Regions from separate parts of the Cellvibrio fibrivorans genome, predicted to be linked through region 2. Evidence: predicted binding sites of a transcription regulator. Region 2 holds the regulator's gene; each other region holds the start of a gene.
What was found. Region 2 encodes FliA, which starts transcription of late flagellar genes. Its sites were predicted from a motif close to TAAAGTTATNNNNNNNNCGGCCGATANCC; they were not measured.
Positions count from the first base shown of each region.

Region 1: a site for FliA is predicted at 2,010-2,038, ahead of fliD (flagellar filament capping protein FliD). Genes of this name have one in related genera too.
Region 3: a site for FliA is predicted at 3,705-3,733, ahead of J2X05_RS06920 (chemotaxis protein CheV). Genes of this name have one in related genera too.
Region 4: a site for FliA is predicted at 2,903-2,931, ahead of fliS (flagellar export chaperone FliS). Genes of this name have one in related genera too.

Region 1 is NZ_JAVDVX010000002.1:492,333-497,552, forward strand. Features, by position in the region: gene J2X05_RS07005 (CHASE domain-containing protein) at 1-1,900, shown strand, start outside; gene fliD (flagellar filament capping protein FliD) at 2,075-4,144, shown strand; gene J2X05_RS07015 (acylneuraminate cytidylyltransferase family protein) at 4,283-4,981, shown strand; gene J2X05_RS07020 (N-acetylneuraminate synthase family protein) at 4,971-5,220, shown strand, end outside.
Region 2 is NZ_JAVDVX010000002.1:611,220-616,439, reverse strand. Features, by position in the region: gene J2X05_RS07510 (chemotaxis protein CheA) at 1-1,453, opposite strand, end outside; gene J2X05_RS07505 (protein phosphatase CheZ) at 1,481-2,284, opposite strand; gene cheY (chemotaxis response regulator CheY) at 2,319-2,702, opposite strand; gene J2X05_RS07495 (RNA polymerase sigma factor FliA) at 2,903-3,646, opposite strand; gene J2X05_RS07490 (MinD/ParA family protein) at 3,742-4,566, opposite strand; gene flhF (flagellar biosynthesis GTPase FlhF) at 4,737-5,220, opposite strand, start outside.
Region 3 is NZ_JAVDVX010000002.1:467,812-473,031, reverse strand. Features, by position in the region: gene J2X05_RS06940 (flagellar hook assembly protein FlgD) at 1-516, opposite strand, end outside; gene flgC (flagellar basal body rod protein FlgC) at 528-977, opposite strand; gene flgB (flagellar basal body rod protein FlgB) at 1,036-1,437, opposite strand; gene J2X05_RS06925 (CheR family methyltransferase) at 1,721-2,596, opposite strand; gene J2X05_RS06920 (chemotaxis protein CheV) at 2,651-3,607, opposite strand; gene flgA (flagellar basal body P-ring formation chaperone FlgA) at 3,789-4,535, shown strand; gene flgM (flagellar biosynthesis anti-sigma factor FlgM) at 4,723-5,043, shown strand; gene J2X05_RS06905 (flagellar protein FlgN) at 5,161-5,220, shown strand, end outside.
Region 4 is NZ_JAVDVX010000002.1:360,343-365,562, reverse strand. Features, by position in the region: gene J2X05_RS06405 (sigma-54-dependent transcriptional regulator) at 1-1,293, opposite strand, end outside; gene fliS (flagellar export chaperone FliS) at 1,588-1,995, opposite strand; gene J2X05_RS06395 (hypothetical protein) at 2,155-2,433, opposite strand; gene fliS (flagellar export chaperone FliS) at 2,447-2,833, opposite strand; gene J2X05_RS06385 (SDR family oxidoreductase) at 2,949-3,779, shown strand; gene J2X05_RS06380 (DUF2845 domain-containing protein) at 3,839-4,201, shown strand; gene lexA (transcriptional repressor LexA) at 4,288-4,890, shown strand; gene J2X05_RS06370 (cell division inhibitor SulA) at 4,883-5,220, shown strand, end outside.

The DNA.
Region 1 (5,220 bases), 120 kb from region 2:
TACCCTGGCAACTTTGCGCGGTTTGTTTGTTGCGTCTGAGCATGTAACACGCGCCGAGTTTTCCCATTATGTCGATCAGGTAGTTATTGAGAAGCATGGCGTTTCCGGATTTTCCTGGAACCAGCGGGTGCGTCATGCGGATCGTGCTGACTATGAATCCACTATGCGCACTGAGCTCTCTGCAAATTTTTCTATCAAAGAAAAAGACTCAAGCGGTGCTTTTATTATCGCGCCTGAGCGTCCGGAATATACCTCCATTACCTATGTAGAACCTTGGCAAAAAAATGCTGTGATCCTCGGGTTTAATGTTGCATCTGATCCTGTGCGCGACGAAGCATTAATTCGCGCTCGGGATAGCGGCCATTTTGCGATGACGCAGCCCTTGCAATTATTGCAGGATGAATTCATGTCGCCGGGTGTTGTGGTGTATTACCCCGTGTATGAACGTACTAGTTCAACGAGTACCACACTTGAACGACGTGAGTCACTCATTGGTTATGCTACAGCGATAGTGCGCACGAATGATTTAATTTATTCGGTGCTCACACCTTTTTCATCGGGTGATTATCAACTCCATATTATCGATGTTACTGAGCCGGAGAAACCGCAAGTATTTTATCGTGCAGGTGAATTCGATATGCCTGCCTATGCGCGAGATTTAGTGTTCAATCAGGAGATTTTGGTAGGCGGCAGACGATTGCTGATCAACATTAGCCCAACAGAAAAATTTTTAACTGAACATGTCAGTTTGCAATCCTGGTTTGTGCTGGCGGGCGGCTTACTGTTCTGCAGTTTGCTCGGTGGCTTTTTACTGCTTATTAGTGGGCGTACGCAGCACATCAGTAATCTGGTTGAACAACGCACTAAAGAATTGGCTGCTATTTTGGAAAATGCGGTGGAGTCCATTCTGGTGGTCGATGAACAAGGGCTTATCCAAAAGGCCAATCCTGCGGCAGCGCAGTTATTTAAATACCCATTGCTGCAATTTTCCGCTTTACATATCGCCGATTTAGTGCCGGTATTACGACATAGTTTTAACGTGCAAGGTGATGACGTCACAACGTCGTATATGCGAGAAACACTTGGGCGCTGTAGCGATGGTGGCGACCTGGAAATTGAATTGAGTATTAGTCCGGTTGCTATTCAAGAGCGAAAATTTTTCACGTTCATCATTCATGATGCTACCGCCAAGCGAAAAGTGGATCGTTTGAAAAGTGAATTTATTTCTACGGTGAGCCATGAGCTGCGTACACCACTTACCTCCATTAAAGGTGCGCTTGGAATAGTCTTGAGTGGCAGCTTGGGGGAGATGACAGACAAGATCCGGGATTTGCTCGTCATTGCCAGCAATAATGCCGAACGTCTGGCGCGTTTGGTTAATGATATTTTGGATGTGGATAAGCTGGAGTTCGGCAATCTGGTGCTAAATATAAAACGCAGTGTTATTTATCCGCTCGTACAGCAGTCTATTGAACACAATCAAGGCTACGCCGAACGTTATGGTGTAAACCTCCAATTGAATGCCACCGACGATGCCGCCATGCAATGTGCAGCGAATATAGATACAGATCGTTTTCTGCAAGTGATGGCTAATTTGCTTTCCAATGCCGTCAAATTTTCGTACTTGGATGGTGTGGTGCGCGTGCAGCTAACAGTGGATGGGCAGGAACTAACGGTGTCAGTTATCGATGAAGGGCAGGGCATTGCCGACGATTTCCGCCAGCGTATTTTTCAGCGCTTTGCGCAGGTCGATTCGTCTGATACTCGCCGCCGCGACGGCACTGGCCTTGGGTTAAGTATCACCAAATCTATTATCGAGCGTATGGGGGGTAAAATTGATTACCAATCGACGGTAGGCAAGGGAAGCCGATTCTATTTCACACTGCCAATAGCGAAGTAACAGGCCGTCTTGTTAGGCTAATTATCAATAACAAAATCAATAGATTGGCTCAGTTTATGCTCAGCTTATATTAGTAGAATGTTTTCTCTAAAAAAGCGGCAAAACCGGCTAAAGTTTATCCATGGGTTGCCGCTAACCTTATGTAATTTAAGATAGCCAGCGGTAATTTATGGCGTGGGGGTATTAATGGTGAGTGGTACATCAAGTACAACGAGCAACAATGGTTCGACGGGTTCCAGCATTATTAGTGCATTGGGAACCGGGTCGGGTATTGATACCAACAAATTGGCCGACCAACTAACTGAAGCCAGTAAAATGGTGCAGGCTGAGCGCTTGACCACCAAAAAGACCCTGCTTGAAACCCAGATTTCTGATTTTGGCTTGCTGCGTAGCTCCTTATCCAAACTTGAAACTGCCGCAGCAGCTCTGGGCAGTGCAGACACCTTTAATGCGAAAGCCCTTTCGATTCCCGAGACTACGTTGCTGGGTATTACCAAGTTGGATGCCAAAGCAGTCGCCGGAAGCTACCAATTAAAAGTGGAGCAGGTTGCCCAGGCGCAATCGCTCAGCTCAGGCACTTTCTCCTCCATGACAGCCCCCATCGGAAAAGGTACTTTGACAATCCGTTTGGGTGAATGGAATGCAGCAGTAAATGATTTTGAAGTAGATTCGACCAAGACCGGCGCCACTATTACTATTGACGATACCAACAATTCTTTAACCGGTTTACGTGATGCCATAAACAAGGCCAATATCGGCGTCTCTGCCAGTATTGTGAGTGATGGCGGTTCTTTCAAATTATTATTAGCCTCCAAATCAGGCGCTAAAAATGAAATTGAAATTACTGCTGCAGAAGATGCAGGAGCCCTTGGCCTTGCCAGTTTTAACTTTAACGAAACTACTCGCAACCTTACGCAATTACAGGAAGGCCTGGATGCGAAAGTGAGAGTGAATGGTTTGTTGGTCAGCCGCGAATCCAACCAAATCAAAGATGTGGTAGAGGGGCTGGAGTTTGATCTATTTGCCAGCTCACTCACTGAAACCGTTAGCGTCACCATCAACGAAGATAAATCTATTGCGGAACAGACCATCCGTGATTTTGTGACTGCCTACAATACATTTAAAACCGAAGTAGAAAAACTGGTGGGTTTTGATACTGAGGCGAAAGGTTATGGCAGTCTGCACCGGGACCCTTTGGCTTCCAGCATGATGAAAGGGCTGCGCAATATTTTGTCTGCATCGGTTCCCGGATTAAGTGGTGGTTTTACCAGTTTATCCAATTTGGGGATTCGCACAGAATTGGATGGTTCCCTGAAAATTACCGAGAGTGAAGGTAATACAGGTTTTCGCGCGGCTATCGACAATAATTTTGCTCTGGTCAGGGATTTGTTTGTACCTAAAACCTCTGCATCCGTTTCAGGGATTGAAGTAACTAAATACTCCGCGAAAAGTCAGCCTGGCACGTACGACGTTGTTATTACCCAGCAACCTAGTAAGGGTAAGCTGACCGCAGGTGCAATGGTTGCGACTTTTCCGTTGGATACCACGGGTAAAGATTACAGTTTTAAACTCAAGCTGAATGATATTGAAACGGCAACCATCACTCTTCCGGCTGGAAAAATCTATACATCCGGTGCAGAACTGGCCACTGAGTTACAAAGTCTTATCAATTTGGATACGAATCTCAAAGCTGTTAAATCTACTCTTGCAGTCAGTTTTGATGCAGGCAAGTTGGTATTCACATCCGATTCTTATGGCTCAACTAGCAAAGTGGAGTTTTCTACTATTGGTGCCGATATGACTGATTTGGGTATTAGCGTTGGCGCTGGTACCACAGGTACTAACGTAGGCGGAACGGTGAATGGTGAAGTGGCGTTCGGTTATGGCAATGTGTTGCTGCCTGCGTTAAACACTAAGGCAGAAGGGTTGAGTATGACAGTGCAGCCAGGCACTACCTCCGGCAGTATTACCTTCTCCCGCGGGTTTGCCGGCACTATGACCACAATGATCAATGACTACCTTAAAACCTCCGGCTTGATCAAAGAGCGTGAAGCAAATATCAATAAAGATATTGATAACGTTAAGGATGATGAGGAAACACTGAACCGTCGCAGTGAAGCCTATCGTGCGCGATTAATGGCACAGTTCCAGGCAATGGAGTCTATTGTGCGCGGCCTAAATTCAACTGGTGACTTTTTAGACGGCATTTTGGATCGTCTCCCCTTTACTGCTAAAAGTGGCTAATGGTTAACCCGTCTAGAGTCTTTAGGATGGGTTAACTATTCGCATTATCAAATTAATCTTGATCGATTCCGTGACCTTTGGCAGATCCTTTGCTATATAACTAATTACTATTGCAAACGTCAAAAGTTGGACACTCCTATGCCAAACGTATTCGCGCTCGTTCCTGCACGCGGAGGATCAAAAGGCATTCCGCAAAAAAATATTGCCCCATTACTCGATCAGCCGCTGTTGGCTTATACACTGCAGGCTGCCCAGGAAGCCGGAGTGATTGATACCACTTATGTTTCTTCAGATGATGATCAGATTTTATCGGTAGCTCATTACTATGGCGCTGAGCGTCTCAAACGCGACCCTCATCTCGCTCGCGACGAGTCTCCAACCGATCCTGTGATTGCCGAATTTATTCACCGAATAAAACCGGCAGGCAAAGATATTATTGTGCTATTGCAGCCTACATCGCCTCTGCGCACGGCAGCGCACATCCGCGAAGCCTTGGCAGAGTTTCGTGATTTCCCCACCTGTCATAGTCTGATTAGTGTCTATGAAATCAGTAATAAATATATGAAAGCCTATGTGGGCGGCAGTGAGTTTTTGCACCCCTTAGCTGGAGAGCATACATCGTATACTCGTCGCCAGGATCTGCCATCGCTCTACATGCCCAATGGGGCAATTTATATTTTTAAAGTGGATGATTTTATGCGTGAAGAAAAAATTCCACGCACTCATATCATTCCGTATCTTATGTCGAATCTCGACAGTCTTGATATTGATACTCCAGCGGATTTGGTTATTGCAGAGCAGCGTTTGCGTGAGAGGGCAGTACAGAATGAAAAATAATGTTGTAAATATTGGTGGCCGTTTAGTGGGGCCAGATTATCCGCCATTAGTGATTGCCGAAATCGGCATCAATCACAATGGTTCTCTGGTTGTCGCCAAACAAATGGTAGATGCTGCCGTTGCCGCGGGTGCAGAAGTCATTAAGCACCAAACCCATATTGTTGAAGACGAGATGGCTGGCGAAGCAAAACGTATAAAGCCTGGTAATGCAGACAAGCCGATTTATAACATTATGGAAG
Region 2 (5,220 bases):
ATTCAATGCCGTGGTCGACCGAGTTGCGTACCAAATGCACCAAAGGGTCGGCGAGCGCTTCTACCAAATTTTTATCCAGATCAGTTTCTTCACCTACCAATTCCAGATTGATTTCTTTGCGCAAACTGCGCGCCAAATCGCGCACTACACGCGGGAAACGACCAAACACCTTTTTGATCGGTTGCATGCGGGTTTTCATGACCGATGTTTGCAGATCGGCAGTCACCACATCAAGATTTGCGACAGCCTTTACCAAGGCCTCATTAGTAGAACTATTACCTAAACGCACTAAACGGTTGCGCACCAAAACTAATTCGCCAACCATATTCATAATATCGTCGAGACGCTGGGTATCGACACGCACAGTCGTTTCAACTTGCGGCGCTTCTTTATCGCTGACAGGTGCGGGAGAGGTCGCTGGTGCAACAACTGGTTTAGGCGGCTCTACTTTTTTGGCTGCAACCGGAGCAGGTTTTGCTACTGCAGGTGCAGGTTTTACTTCAGGTGCTTTTACGTTAGATGCGGGTACTGATGATGCAGGTGTAGCTGCTGTAACACCAGGCCCCTTACCTTTGCCATGAAGTTGATCCAGTAGCGCATCAAATTCATCATCACTAATTAAATCACTGCCACCGCTAGCTGCAGTTGGGGCTGGTGCAGATACCGCAGGCGCTACAGGTGCAGCAGCAGGCCCTTTACCCTTACCGTGCAATTGATCGAGTAATGCTTCGAATTCGTCTTCGGTAATCTCATTACTGGTGGCGGCAGTAGCAGGTGTGACAACAGCTGCCGCGGGAGGCGCGATGCCGGGAGCACTCCCTTTGCCGTGCAATTGATCAAGTAGTGCATCAAATTCATCTTCAGTAATTTCATCGTTGCCCGATGTACTGACGGGTGCAGCAGCAACAGATGTAGAAGCAGCCGATGCCGGTTGACCCGCAATTGCATCAAGTAATTGTTCAAACTCTGCATCGGTAATATCACCAGTGGGAGTTTCTGCAACCACAGTTTCACTGGCAGCCGCAATGTTTGCGTTTGCAGCTTCAGCGGCCTCATCCAAATCCGCGCATGAAACCAAACGTTCCAATGCTGCAATTAATGAGTGATCTACTGGGGGCAAGGCTTCGCGTTGGGAAACCAATTCAAACTGTTGGTTCACTAAGTCCAAAGCTTCTAGCACTACGTCCATTAATTCAGAAGTAACGGCGCGTTTTCCATTGCGTAAAATATCAAACAAGTTTTCCGTCAAATGACAACATTCAACCATTGGGGTCAACGCTAAAAAGCCGGCACCACCTTTTACGGTATGAAAACCGCGAAAGATTGCATTTAGCAAGTCTTTATCTTCAGGGCGCTGCTCCAAGTCAACCAATTGCTGGCTGAGGCGCTCAAGGATTTCTCCCGCCTCTACCAGAAAATCCTGGAGAATATCCTCGTCATCACCAAAACTCATTCAACGTTCCTCGCGTGACCCGCAGACCTAAAAACCAAGGCTAGACAATAAATCATCGACATCGTCTTGCCCGGACATTACATCTGCACGCTCTTTATTAATTTGTGGGCCTTCGGCTTCGACCTTGCGCTTATTCATAATTTCTTTGTCATGTTCGAGTGTCTCGCTGTCATTCGAAAGACCAGCAATTTCTTCCACTTGACCCGCAATACGCACCAGACTGACTAGATCTTTTTCAACATCGTTAATTAAACCGATCACGCGTTTTAACACTTGCCCAGTTAAATCCTGAAAGCCCTGCTCCAGTACAATGTCTTGTAGATTTTTACTTAATTGTTCGGTGCCAGTTACCATCTGCTTGAGAAAATCATCCATGCGGTCATAGAGCTGGCGAAATTCATCAGGGCCCATTTCACGGCGCTTAAGCCGCGCCCATTCTGCACGTAAGCTGCTGGCCTCTTGCCCAAGGTTCATCGCAATAGGTGCTGCCTCATCGACCATATCCATGGTTTTTTCAGCTGCTTTTTGTGTGAGATCAATAACGTAATTCAAACGATTGGATGCATCATGAATATCTGAGTTGGCAATTTTGGGCGGCTCTTTGGTTAAGTCCGCGTCCACATTAAAATTGACAATAGCATTGTGCAGACCGCGCGTTAAACGCCCCACCGACTGAAATATATGTCGGTCGCGCGCTTGGGTGATGGTGTGAATCAGCACCGATGCCTCTTCGAATTGATTGCTTTGCAATTTCTCCGTGAGCAACTTGGCGCACTCTTTCAATTCGACAACAAATTCTTCGTTGAAAGATGTTTGGGGTTCAGATGCCATGACAACGCCTTATTTATTATTTGATCGAGCCAAACTAACCTACGCGATCAAAAATTTTCTCGATTTTTTCCTTGAGTGCTTGTGCGGTAAATGGTTTGACAACATAACCATTAACACCCGCTTGCGCTGCCTCAATAATCTGGTCGCGCTTGGCCTCAGCCGTTACCATTAACACCGGTAAGGTGCGCAACTTTTCATCTGCCCGAACGGCTTTCAGCAAATCGATACCCGTCATACCTGGCATATTCCAATCCGTGACTAGAAATTGAAAGTCACCACTTTTCAGCATCGGCAATGCTGTAACCCCATCATCCGCTTCATGGGTATTGGAAAAACCCAAGTCCCGCAGCAAGTTTTTAATAATCCGTCGCATTGTTGAAAAGTCGTCAACAATTAAGATTTTCATATTCTTATCCAACGCAACCTCCACTCACCCTGACGGGATTTTCATTTAATCATAGTCTAGTAGGAGTTGAAGCTTCGGCCAGTTCCGGCGCATCAATCTTCAACTTTTAATTCGAATCATAGCCCAATTCGCTGAAAACACAGAGTTTTTGATATTTACACTGCAACTTGAACGATGCTTTTTGCTAGATTCGTTTGTTATTTAAACAGTCATCAGCCCGATTGCCAATCTGCCAATTTGTGGCGCAGCCGCGCTGCCGCCTGACTGTGGATCTGGCTCACGCGGGATTCACTGACTCCGAGCACCATACCAATTTCTTTCAGATTTAGTTCTTGATCATAGTAGAGCGCCAACACCATCCGTTCACGTTCGGGCAAGAGGGCTATAGCCTTCACCAGTGCTTTTTTTAAGCCATCGCGCTGGATACCATCGAGCGGGCTGACAAACGCGCTGCTGTGCTCAGATGCATCTATATTGCTGTCTTCCTCGCCAAAAGTTTCTTCATAGCTGAATAGGCGACTGCCGTTGGAATCTTGCAGCATTTCAAAATATTCATTGAGCCCCACACCTAACTCGGCAGCGACTTCACTGTCAGTGGCATCGCGGCCGGTGCGCGCTTCTACTGCAGCAACGGCCTGGGAAACACGGCGTGCATTGCGGTGCACTGAGCGCGGAACCCAATCGCCGCGGCGCATTTCGTCAACAATTGCACCGCGAATTCGGATACCCGCATAAGTTTCAAAACTTGCACCGCGGGAGGCATCGTATTTTTGGGAGGCTTCGATAAGGCCGATCATGCCAGCCTGGATAAGATCGTCCACCTGCACGCTGGCCGGCATACGCATCATCATGTGATAGGCAATACGCTTTACCAAAGGCGCGTAGTCTTCAATATTGATCTGTACATCAAGTAAGGTTTTTTTATCGTACATGGCTAAACCATTGACTACGGCCATTGAGCACCTTCTTATCAGCAACAACCCTGCGTTTTACCAACGATCTGGCGGCACAACGTATTACATACCTATTTTTTTCTGCATCACACACTAGGCTAACGCGCATTCGCAGCCTGCAATAAACGTTCTACAAAAAATTCCAGGCGCCCTGTAGGCGAGTTGGGTAGCGGCCATTTATCTACGACTTGTGCAAGTGCACGTATAGCGACAGACGCTTTGGAAGTGGGCGCAAATTCCAGCAGGGATTTTTGTTTTTGTACCGCTTTGCGCACGTTTTCGTCGAAGGGAACCTGGCCGACAAACTGCAAAGTCACATCCAGAAAGCGTTCGCATACGGTATTGAGCTTGTTAAACATATTGATGCCTTCCTGCGGTGTACGCGTCATATTCGCCACCACCCGGAAACGCTGCATGCCGTATTCTTTGTTGAGTAATTTGATCAATGCGTAGGAGTCGGTAATAGATGAAGGTTCGTCGCAGACAACGATAATCACTTCATTGGCAGCACGCACAAAACTCACGACCGTATCGGAAATACCGGCTGCCGTATCGATAACCAGGATATCGACTTGATCCGAAAGATCATTGAAGGCATTGATCAGTCCTGCGTGCTCAGCAGCACTTAGTTCTGCCATGCGCTGTACACCGGATGACGCAGGAACAATCTTCATACCTGCAGGACCACTTACCAGTACGTCCGCCAAACTATGGGTGCCGGCAAGTACATCTGCCAGCGTATGGGTCGCCCTGATACCCAACAGCACATCGACATTGGCTAAGCCCAAGTCAGCATCCAACAACACCACACGCCGACGCAATTCTGCCAGCGCAATGCTGAGGTTAACGGAAATATTGCTCTTCCCTACTCCGCCCTTGCCGCCGGACACAGCGATCACTTGTACTGGTCGCATTTGGCTCATCTACGCATAACTCCAAACCTATTTCTTCGAGTTGTACACCTGATTGCCAGATAGGCATTGGGGTACACAAATGGTGATCTGAGTATAGATAGGGATTGGAACTTCATCCGACTAATTTCAGTTTCACCGACAAATTCCTGTGGTTATAACTGTTGTTTAACCTTCACCGTTTACGAGACAGCCGTTGTTGGATTGGATTTAAGCAATGCAACCGCTTTCGACACCAATTGATGCGCACGCGCCACATCCAAATTTTTGGGAATGTCTTGCCCGTCGGTGGTGTAGGCAATCGACAGGCGATTTTGCATGGCAACTCCCAAGGCTTCACCAATGCTTGCGGTCTCGTCCAATTTGGTAAGGATGCAACCTTGCAAACGCGCAGCGCCATATGCATGGATCGATGCTTTTAACATCTGTACCTGGCTGTTGCATGACATAACAAGATAGGTTTTTACCACTTGCTGCTCAGCCAATGCTTTCAATTGTGCTTTCAGATGCGGGTCGCCGTGGCGGAAACCAGCGGTATCAATTAACACCAAAGAACAATGACGCAGGCTGCGCAGGACTGAATCCAGAGGATTGGCTTCGTCCACCACGCGCACTGGTACACGCAAAATACGCGCGAGTGAACGCAACTGGTCATGAGCGGCGATG
Region 3 (5,220 bases), 140 kb from region 2:
TTCATCGGCCTCCCAATCCAGCAATTCACCATTCACTTCCAGATTCTGACCATCCCAACGGAATACAGCTTCACCGGCTGGCACATCGCCGACAGGGATGGCTTGTACAAGTGAACCGGTGCTGTCATAAATACTGACTTTCATATCTTTGGTCGGATAGGTTAGGTCAACACTGCCCGCTACAATTCCACCTTTGACCAAGGTGCTGGTATCCGATTCCACCGTCACACTGCGACCAACCAAGGACGATGCTTGCAGCGCATTATTAGACATAAAACTATTGAAGCTGGTATTTAAACGCTCCAAACCTTCCACCGAACTAAACTGTGCCAGTTGCGCCACAAATTCACTGTTGTCTTGCGGACTTAATGGATTTTGGTTGTTCATTTGCGTGATCATCAATTCAAGAAACGCAGCCTGACCCAATTCGTTGGTGTTCTTTTTTGTTTCTTGTTTTTTAGTGATGCTGAGATTGTCGGTAACGTTGTTAGTTGCTGTTGCATTAGATACAGTCATGATTCAGCCCCTTATTGACCAAGCGTTAAAACGCGTTGAACCATTTGTTTGGCTGAATTCATCACTTCCACATTCATTTGAAATGAACGCGACGCGGCAATCATATTCGCCATTTCTTCAACCGGATTGACATTGGGGTAATACACATAACCTTCGTCATCCGCTTTTGGATGCGTAGGCTCGTAACGGCGTTGCAGCGGTGCATCGCTCTCTACAATTCCGAGCACTTGCACTCCCGCAGCAGCATCAACTTCGTTATCGCTGTAAGCGCCTTCAGTAACGCTGGCACGCATGGCATCTTGCTGGATGGCAGCAAACACAGGTTGGCGGCTGCGATAGACTTCATTCACACTGGAGCTGGCCGATTGCGCATTCGCCAGGTTGCTGGCGGTGGTATTTAGACGCAAACTTTGTGCGTTCATACCGGTCCCGGCGATATCAAAAATATTTCCAAGTGCCATGATTCAATACCTACAAAATGTGTTCAGAAAAAATGCTCACCAAAAACCAATAGCGGCTTTACTCGCCGCGAATCGCTGTGCGTAACCCGGTAAATTTACTGTTTAGAAATTGAAAGCTCGCCTGAAATGCCAAGGCATTTTTCATGTATTCCGCGTGCTCAATTTGATCTTCAACTGTGTTGCCATCAATGGATGGCTGTTGTGGTGTGCGATAGAGAACATCGCCTTCATCTGCCGAGAAACCACTAGCATCAATATGACGCGATTGGGTGGTAGAGAGATCAAAGCCTTGGGATGCATTCATCTTCTGGTTCAACGCTTGCTTAAAATCCAGATCTTTTGCTTTGAAATTCGGGGTATCAATATTGGCGAGGTTATTTGCAAGTACGCCCGCGCGCTCAGAGCGAAAGTGCAGCGCTGATTCGTGGATACCAAGTGCTTTGTCGAAAGAGATAGACATATCAGGTTCGCCTTCTTGAGATGACAGGTGGCAACCAAAGTGGTTGTAACCTTTTGTTATCTACAACAAAGCAACGCCTGTGCCAATGAACAAAAATAAGCATAACCTATTGTTTTTAAAGGATTATAAAAATCAAAAAGAAAGGTTTTTAAAAAGCGGCAACAGGCAAGCGGCAAAGGTTTTCCGCTCATGGAGACGAGCTGCAAGGGAACGGCAAATGGCGCCCAAAAAAGAAAACCGGGCTAATAGCCCGGTTTTAAGAAAATTCTGGCAATCCAAAAAACTAAATCGCTTTGTAGAGAATACCCGGCTCACAGCGCACCATTTCAAACAAGTCGGCCGCACCGGCCAAACCTTCTGACGAACCGAGAAAAAGAATGCCTTGCGGCTTTAAGGAGGCGTGGATTTTTTGCAGGATCTGCCGCTTCAAATCGGCATTGAAATAAATCAGTACATTGCGGCAGAAGACAATATCGAACTTGCCCAACGCAGCGTAGGAATCCATCAAGTTGAGCGAGCGGAAATCAATGCGCTCTTTCACCAGGCTTTTCACTCGCCACACGGTTGGCGTCGGGTTATCGAAATAACGCTCCAACCTTTCGGCAGATAAGCCGCGCAGTACCGATAGTTTATCGTATTCACCGCGCTTGGCCTGATCCAGTACAGTCGACGACAAATCGGTAGCAACGATTTGTACCTGCCGCACCAAATTACCCATCGCCTGACGCTTGTACTCCTCCACCATCATGCTGATGGAATAAGGCTCCTGCCCCGATGAACAGGCGGCAGACCAAATGCGCACCGGACCATACATGCGGTTATTGCCCGCCATTAATTGCGGCAATAAGGTATTTTTAAGATGGTCGTAGGGATAGTTGTCGCGAAACCAAAAAGTTTCGTTAGTGGTCATGGAATCAACCACCTGGTCTTTCAATTTGCGGTTGATCCCCAATTTTAATACGCGCACCAATTCACCAAACGAGGCGATATTATTTTCTTCCAGAATGCGGCGAATACGGTTGGTTACTAAATATTGTTTGTTATCGCCTAGCGAAATACCGCAGGCGTCTTCGAGGAATTGACGGAATTGATCAAACTCGGCTTGGTCAATATTGTCCCGACCTGCCGGCTTGGCAAAAGGTGACTCTTTATTAATCATAGGCTTCCAATGTAAAACAATTGCCGCGCGTCAATTCGCAACGGCAATACAAAGTCAGGCTTGCTCCGGTGGCAACAAACTTTCACCGGTAATCGCCAGAACGCGATCGTTCACGCGCTTTGCCAGCTCATCCGGATGGAACTTCGCCAGAAAATCATCTGCACCCACCTTCCGCACCATGGCTTCGTTAAATACGCCACTGAGTGATGTGTGTAGGATGATATGCAGCTTTTTCAGTTCCGGATGGTTGCGCACCTCAGCAGTAAAAGTGTAACCATCCATTTCCGGCATTTCGATATCGCAGATAATCATGATGAGTTCTGCGTAAGGATCTTTTCCTTCTTTGATCAAGTCTGTCAAATATTGGAAACCTTCCGCTCCATCTTTTTTGACGGTGGTTTTAATTCCCATGCCCTCAACTACCCGCTGGATTTGTTTGCGCGCAATAGTCGAGTCATCAATGATCAACACATGTTTTTGTACGACGCGGTCAGCTATGCCATCTTCAATTACACCCGCACTGACTTCTTCACGCGCAGGTGATACTTCGGCAAGAATTTTCTCTACATCAATAATCTCTACCAACTGTCCATCTACCTGGGTCACCGCAGTGAGGTAATGCTCGCGGCCCGCGCCTTTGGGTGGCGGATGGATATCACCCCAATTCATATTGACGATGCGCTCGACTGAACGCACCAAAAAGCCCTGTGCAGTGCGATTGTATTCAGTGATGATCACAAAACAGCTTTCGATATCCGGCAACTCGCGACGGCCGATCGCAAGATTCATATCCATTATTGGTATGGTGCCACCGCGGATATGGGCAACACCACGCACAACCGAGCTGCGACCGGGGATCGCATTAAGTTGTGGGCACTGCAGCACCTCTTTCACTTTGAAAACGTTAATGCCGTACAACTGCTGACCGCCAAGCCGAAACAACAGGAGCTCCAGACGGTTTTGCCCAACCAGCTGTGTACGCTGATTGACACTATCCATTACACCAGCCATGCAATTACCTCGTTTATTCTCAAATTTCCGGCTCAGGTCATCTGCAAATTGGCCACAGCTATACGGCACAGTATTTGCTTTGATGCTTAGTAAAGCAGCTTAGCGGCAAAAAAGTGTCAGGCTTTAGTCGTTAATGATCCAGACTGGCACTCAGTTCTTACCCTTGAGGATAGGACAAAATATGGAACTTCCTAGTTTTTATAGAACTTTCTTGCGGAATATTTTGCGCCATAGCCCGGGCGTAACTGCAGCATCAGCTCTATTGTTCGCCTACTCGTCTCCAATTGGTGCCGCACCAGTTTATCCACCACTGCAATTGAAACAGGACATAGCCAGTTTTTTGACGAAAGCATATTCAACGATTGAGCATGAACGTATCGACATCAGCGTAAGCAATCTGGACAACCGCCTGCGCCTGGAAACCTGCGCATCACCACCCATATTCACCACTCAGGACACGACAGGTTACGGGGGAAACATTAGCGTTAAAGCCACGTGCGAAAGCGGCAAGAAATGGTCAGTACACGTCCCGGCACAGGTCAATATTTACCGCCCAACGCCTGTGGCGCAGGGCAATATAGCTCGCGGCGAGCTAATCACCGGCGCGCACATCACCACCCAAGTGATGAATATCAGTGATATTCGCCAGGCTTTTCTGGCCACTACGAGCGACATTATTGGCAAACAAGCCAAGCGGAATATTAGCCGGGGCGAACCCTTTAAATCTGCCGCTCTCGATGCCCCCACTGCGATTAAGCGCGGTGAAATTATCATCTTGGAAGCGCTCGCGGGGAGTATCAAGGTCAGTAGCGCAGGCACCGCAATGACCGATGGCCGCATAGGTCAAACAATCAGGGTGCGCAATAACTCATCTGAGCGGATCATCAGCGGAATAGTTGTTCGGCAAGGGGTAGTCCAAACCCTCTGAATTGTGAAAGTTTTTTTAATTTATTGCTAAAGTTAAGCAACAGCTGGCCGATAGCCTGCTAGGGACTCTTTAAATACACAGCGTTGGGCTAAATTAAAGAGGATCCTTTGTCACGACATAGCAACCGCGGCATTTTTACAGTTAATCGCTGATGGGGTTAATCGCCATTGGCAAACAGGGGAACAAAATGAACTTTAACACCAACAACTCACTGGACTCTGTGGGCACCAAAGGTACCCGCAGCAAGCCCGCAACACCGAACACGGCTGAGGCAAAAGCACCTGTCCCTGCCGATATTGCCCCCTCAAACAAGGGCGTTGGCGATCAGGTGGTGCTGAGCCAAGAAGCGCAAACTTTGGGTCGCTTGCAGGCCAAAATCAATAATGCACCAGATGTTGATATGGATAAAGTCGCCGAAATCAGACGCGCCATTGCAGAGGGACGCTTTGAAATCAACGCTGAGCGAATCGCTGAAAACATGCTTAATCAAGAAAATCTGCTGAGTTAATACTCCGGATCGGATCGACTGAGGCCTTATAAAAGCTCTCCCCCGGCGCTTTTTATTTTGCCCCAGTCCGCGTTACGTTGTTTATGTAAGTTGCTTTTCCCACATGAAGAGGTTGCTATGTCTCTCGATATCACTTTACTGCGCCAGATGATTACGCAGGATTCTGCTGCTATTTCC
Region 4 (5,220 bases), 250 kb from region 2:
TAGCAGCGGTGTGTCATTCATATTCACGTAGCTGGTGCTGCCCGATGCAGCTACACCATTGGCTTTTATCGGTGTATGTACAAAGTCTTCGTCGGTCACATCAACATGGCGATACTTTGCCGGCAAATCCTGCACTCCAATGACACCAAAAGGATGCATGATCGCCATGCGTTCCACCAGATTCGCAAGTTCACGCACATTGCCACTCCATTCATGCTGGCAGAGCGACATTATCGCTGCGGAGTTAAACCGAATAGAACCGCGCTGCTCACTCTCCATCCGCGACACCAACTCATTCATTAACAGCGGAATATCTTCAGAACGCTCTTTTAAGGAAGGTAATTCAATGGGGAATACATTCAGGCGATAAAATAAATCTTCGCGAAAGGTATTTTCAATAATCATCTGTTCAAGGTTGCGATGGGTAGCAGCGATAATTCTCACATCCACCGGCTGGGTTTTATTGCTGCCTACACGCTCAAAACAGCGCTCTTGCAAAACACGCAAAATTTTAACTTGCATATTGAGCGGCATATCACCAATTTCATCCAGAAATAAGGTACCGCCTTCTGCCATTTCAAACCTACCCGCGCGCGAGTTAATTGCACCGGTAAACGCACCTTTTTCATGGCCAAACAATTCGCTTTCCAGTAGCTCCGCTGGAATAGCACCGCAGTTAACCGGAACAAAAGGTTTATCACGGCGTGGGGAGTTGTAATGCAAATTGCGCGCAACCACCTCTTTACCTGTGCCCGACTCTCCCGTAATCAGTACCGATACATCTTTATCGGCCACCTGCGCCATCATCTCTCGCACGTTTTGAATTTCACGGCTGGTCCCCACCAGGCTACGGAATAAATGTACTGGGCGGCGCTGGGGCTGACGCTTGCTGGTAGATTGCGCCTCACGATACAACTGGGCGCGGTGCAGCGTATCAACCAACTTATTATAAGTAGGCGGCAGCGAAAGGGTTGCAATGATCATAAAGCGGTAAAGGTCATCTAAGCCGTCATCAGCATTTTGGTTTTCATCGCCAATTAATACGATAGCCAATTCATCATTCCAGGAGCGGATTTCTTTTAGGAGTTGCGCGAGGGATTGATTGCTGTCGCGGTAGTCACCAATCAAAATGGCAACATAATCTTCACCATTGTTTTCTTCGGCGACTGCCGCTTGCCAGGTATCGCTGGCTGCAGTAAGTGTGGTTTCGCTGAGAAAATCCAGCAGAATTTTTAAATCGTGTCTGCGTGACTGATTGTCGTCAATAACAAGAACTTTATTGTTGCGCCACATACCCCAAGACCTTTTTTCATTTCATGCCAAAATCTTGAATACGGGAAAAACTCATTCAAGACGGCGAGACGGCTTATTGGAGTAAGTAATAGACGAGGCAGTAGTCTTAGTCAAATTTATGGCGAAATGTTTTTGGCGTTTTAACAACATTCACTCAAGTAGAATAAATATTCGCCAAAAATATGCCTTTTATTTACTTTTTATCCAACAATATTTCACATCATTCTTCATGAGGATACCGATTAGGAATTACACAAAATATTTTTATGATTGCTCGTTTTATGATTGCGCAATTTATGGCTGGGTGGATGAAACCTGCGGAGCGATTTCATCCCATCCTGATTTAATGGTTTTTAGCAGTTGAATTGCCTCATTCACCTTTTCAGCATCATTTTGCACTGAGGCTTCCAATAACTTCAAATTGATGTATTCATAGAGCTGATCAAGACGCTCGGATAACTCCCCGGCACTCATATCCAGCGAGCTGCGCAAACCACCAACAATACTGATAGCTTTGCCCAACAGCTCTCCTTTGGCTGCCGGATCACCACGCTCGATAGCCCCTTGGGCAGCCGCCAAACGCGCCAATGCACCCTCAAACAACAGTTGAATTAAACGATGCGGTGAAGCATTGCTGACTTCGGATTCAATACCCAATTGACGGTATTGCTTCAGTGCTTCTTGCGGATTGTAGTTAGACACAGACTATCCCCTGCTAGCAGTTATGTTCCTTAAGGCTAGCAGGGCTAAGACGTTTTTGCGAGTTTTGCTATAAGAGAGTTGTTTTAAAAACCTTATGAGCTAGTACTTGTTAACACTTTTTATCACAAACGAACACAATGTTGGGTCGAAGCCCACGCCTCAAGTCGCGTGCAGCAGGGTCACCTCGCGCTGACATTGCGCAATCAGCCCTGCATAAACCCCCTTCAATTCACTCAGGGCACATACCAAAGTAGATCTGTCATCACGATTAGCAGCAATGACTTTATCAATCAACACCACGCAGATGCGATCCAGATGTCGCACTCTATCCCAATCCTCAACTTGTAGCGCTTTGGTTAATTCCTGCTGTAGGTTGCGCATCGCCGTAATACCAGCCTGACCACAATAGTCAGGCGCAGACACCAACTGAATCGCCATAACAAACTCCTCATTACACTTGACTGCCAATCGCATCCCAAGCGGTTTTTATCTCACCCAGCAAACGACCACATTCATCAAGGTACTCAACGTTGTTTTCGTAATTTGCCTGACTCAAGCGACGAATAATGTAGTCATATAGGCCATCGAGGTTGGCAGCTAAAGCTCCACCCTCTTTGTCATTCAGACTTCCTTGCAATCCTCCGACAATGGCTACCGCTTTACCAATCAGCTCGCCCTTGCGTGCAACCTGATTTTGCGCCATAGCACCTTTAGCTTGAGCAATACGTTCAAGTGCACCTTCAAATAACATTTGAATCAATCGGTGCGGTGATGCAGTTTCAATACTGGAATGTACTTTAACACTGGAATAATTTTGCACGGCAGAGTAGGAATTCATAAATCACCACAGAGTGTTTGAATTTTGTTTTGCTATTATCGGAGCTAACAGAACAATTCCCGACCCTTAAGCTAACGGCAAAATACCTAAAACCTTTAACCAGAAACTGACAATAATGCAAAAAACTATTCTTATAACCGGCGCATCAACCGGCATAGGCTTTTACGTTGCACATGAACTAAAGAAAGCCGGCTATCGTGTTATCGCCTCCTGCCGATCGATAGCAGATGTGGCGCGTTTGCAGCAAGAAGGACTGGAGTGCGTGCAACTTGACCTGGCGAATTCAACATCAATCCAGATAGGGTTTGCACAGGCAATGGAACTTACCGGGAACGAGCTTTACGGCTTATTTAACAATGGCGCTTATGGCCAGCCGGGAGCAATAGAAGATTTACCAATTAACGCGCTGCGCCAGCAATTCAATACAAATTTTTTTGGTTGGTGCGAACTGACTAATTTAGCCCTGCCTATTATGCTTAAACAGGGCTATGGACGAATTATTCAAAACTCTTCTGTACTGGGTATTGCAGCCATGCCTTTGCGCGGGGCCTACAACGCCAGCAAGTATGCTATTGAAGGAATTAGCGATACGCTGCGACTTGAGCTTGAGGGCACCGGCATCTACGTCAGCCTGATCGAACCCGGCCCGATTGAAAGCCAATTCAGAAAAAATGCTTTGGCAGCACTGCGAGACCATATCGATATTGAGAAGAGCCGTCATCTCGCAACCTACCGCAACGCAATCGCAAGGCTTGAAAAGACTGAAACAACAACACCTTTTACATTAGGCCCTGACGCTGTATATCAACGCGTCATTCACGCACTGGAGTCCAAGCAGCCGCAGGCACGTTATTACGTCACCGTCCCCACCTATCTGGTGGGTTTTATGAAACGCATTTTACCAGCGTGCTGGCTAGATAAATTATTGCGCAAACTCAGTAGTTAATTCATTTCTCATTCAGTTGTGACGGCTAGAGTTGATGAGACCACATGCAGGAGAAAATCATGAAGAAATACGTTACCGCACTATTGTACACAGCCATTTGCGCAAGCTTTTCCAATATGAGCGTTGCTGAATCCCTGCGCTGCAACACCAAACTTGCGCAAGTGGGAGATACCAAAGCGGAAGTGATTGATAAGTGTGGCGATCCGGTAATGACCGACAATTTCTGCCAACCCGTAGCAGCAACCACCCAACCACAGGGAATACAAAATGGTAACAACAACGTACAAAACAATATCGCTATCGCCACATGCGAGAACATAGACATCTGGACTTACAACCCCGGTAAGGGCAAGTTTATGACGCACTTGTATTTTGCACGGGGCCAATTACAGAGCATACGCTACGGCAACAGGGTGAAATAAGCAGCAGATTGAAAAACTATTGCACAACCTGAATTACTGTATATAATCACAACCACTGTACAAATAAACAGATTCAGGAGTGCGCCATGTCTGACTTAACACCCCGCCAGGAACAGGTACTACAGCTCATCCGCCAATATGCGGAAGAAACAGGTTATCCGCCCACGCGTGCGGAAATCGCCCGGATTCTCGGCTTTAAGTCAGCTAATGCCGCCGAAGAACACATCAAAGCCCTTGCCCGAAAAGGTGCTATCGAAATCATCCCCGGTGCTTCACGTGGGATAAAACTACCTGAACTGCAATCCGGCATCCCTATTATTGGCCGCGTTGCAGCAGGTAACCCGATACTTGCGCAAGAACACATCGAAGACTACTGCAACATTCCACAGAGCTTTTTTTCACCCACCGCAGATTTTTTCCTGCGTGTTCACGGCATGAGCATGAAAGATGCCGGTATTCTTGATGGCGATCTACTGGCTGTTCATAAAACCGATCAAGCGCGCAACGGGCAGATTGTTGTTGCACGTATCGGCGAAGAAGTGACGGTCAAACGGTTCAAACGGATAGGTAATAACGCACAGGTTGAATTGTGGCCAGAAAACCCAGAGTTCGAGGTCATCCTGGTAGATATGCGCGATCAGGAGTTTAGTATTGAAGGCCTTAGTGTAGGAGTGATTCGTCGTGACTAATATCGCCCGTGTAATACCCGCAACCACTACAACTCGCCAACAACCTGCCAGTGGTGTTACCGAACTGGTATTGACTAGTGATTCGCCTGAGCAAGTTGCGCTGCTGTTACCCATGATTGCATTTCTTAGCAACGCTTGCAGCGACCGCTGGATTACCTGGATAGCACCGCACAATATCAGCCGTGAGCTGCTGCAATCCTACGGTGTTAATACACGTTATATTCGTGTGATTCACTGCCAGAATCCGCAAACACTATTGTGGATCACTTGGGAAGCACTCTCTGCAGGCAATAGCCATACGGTGATATCAAGCCCGGGGAAATTGACAGA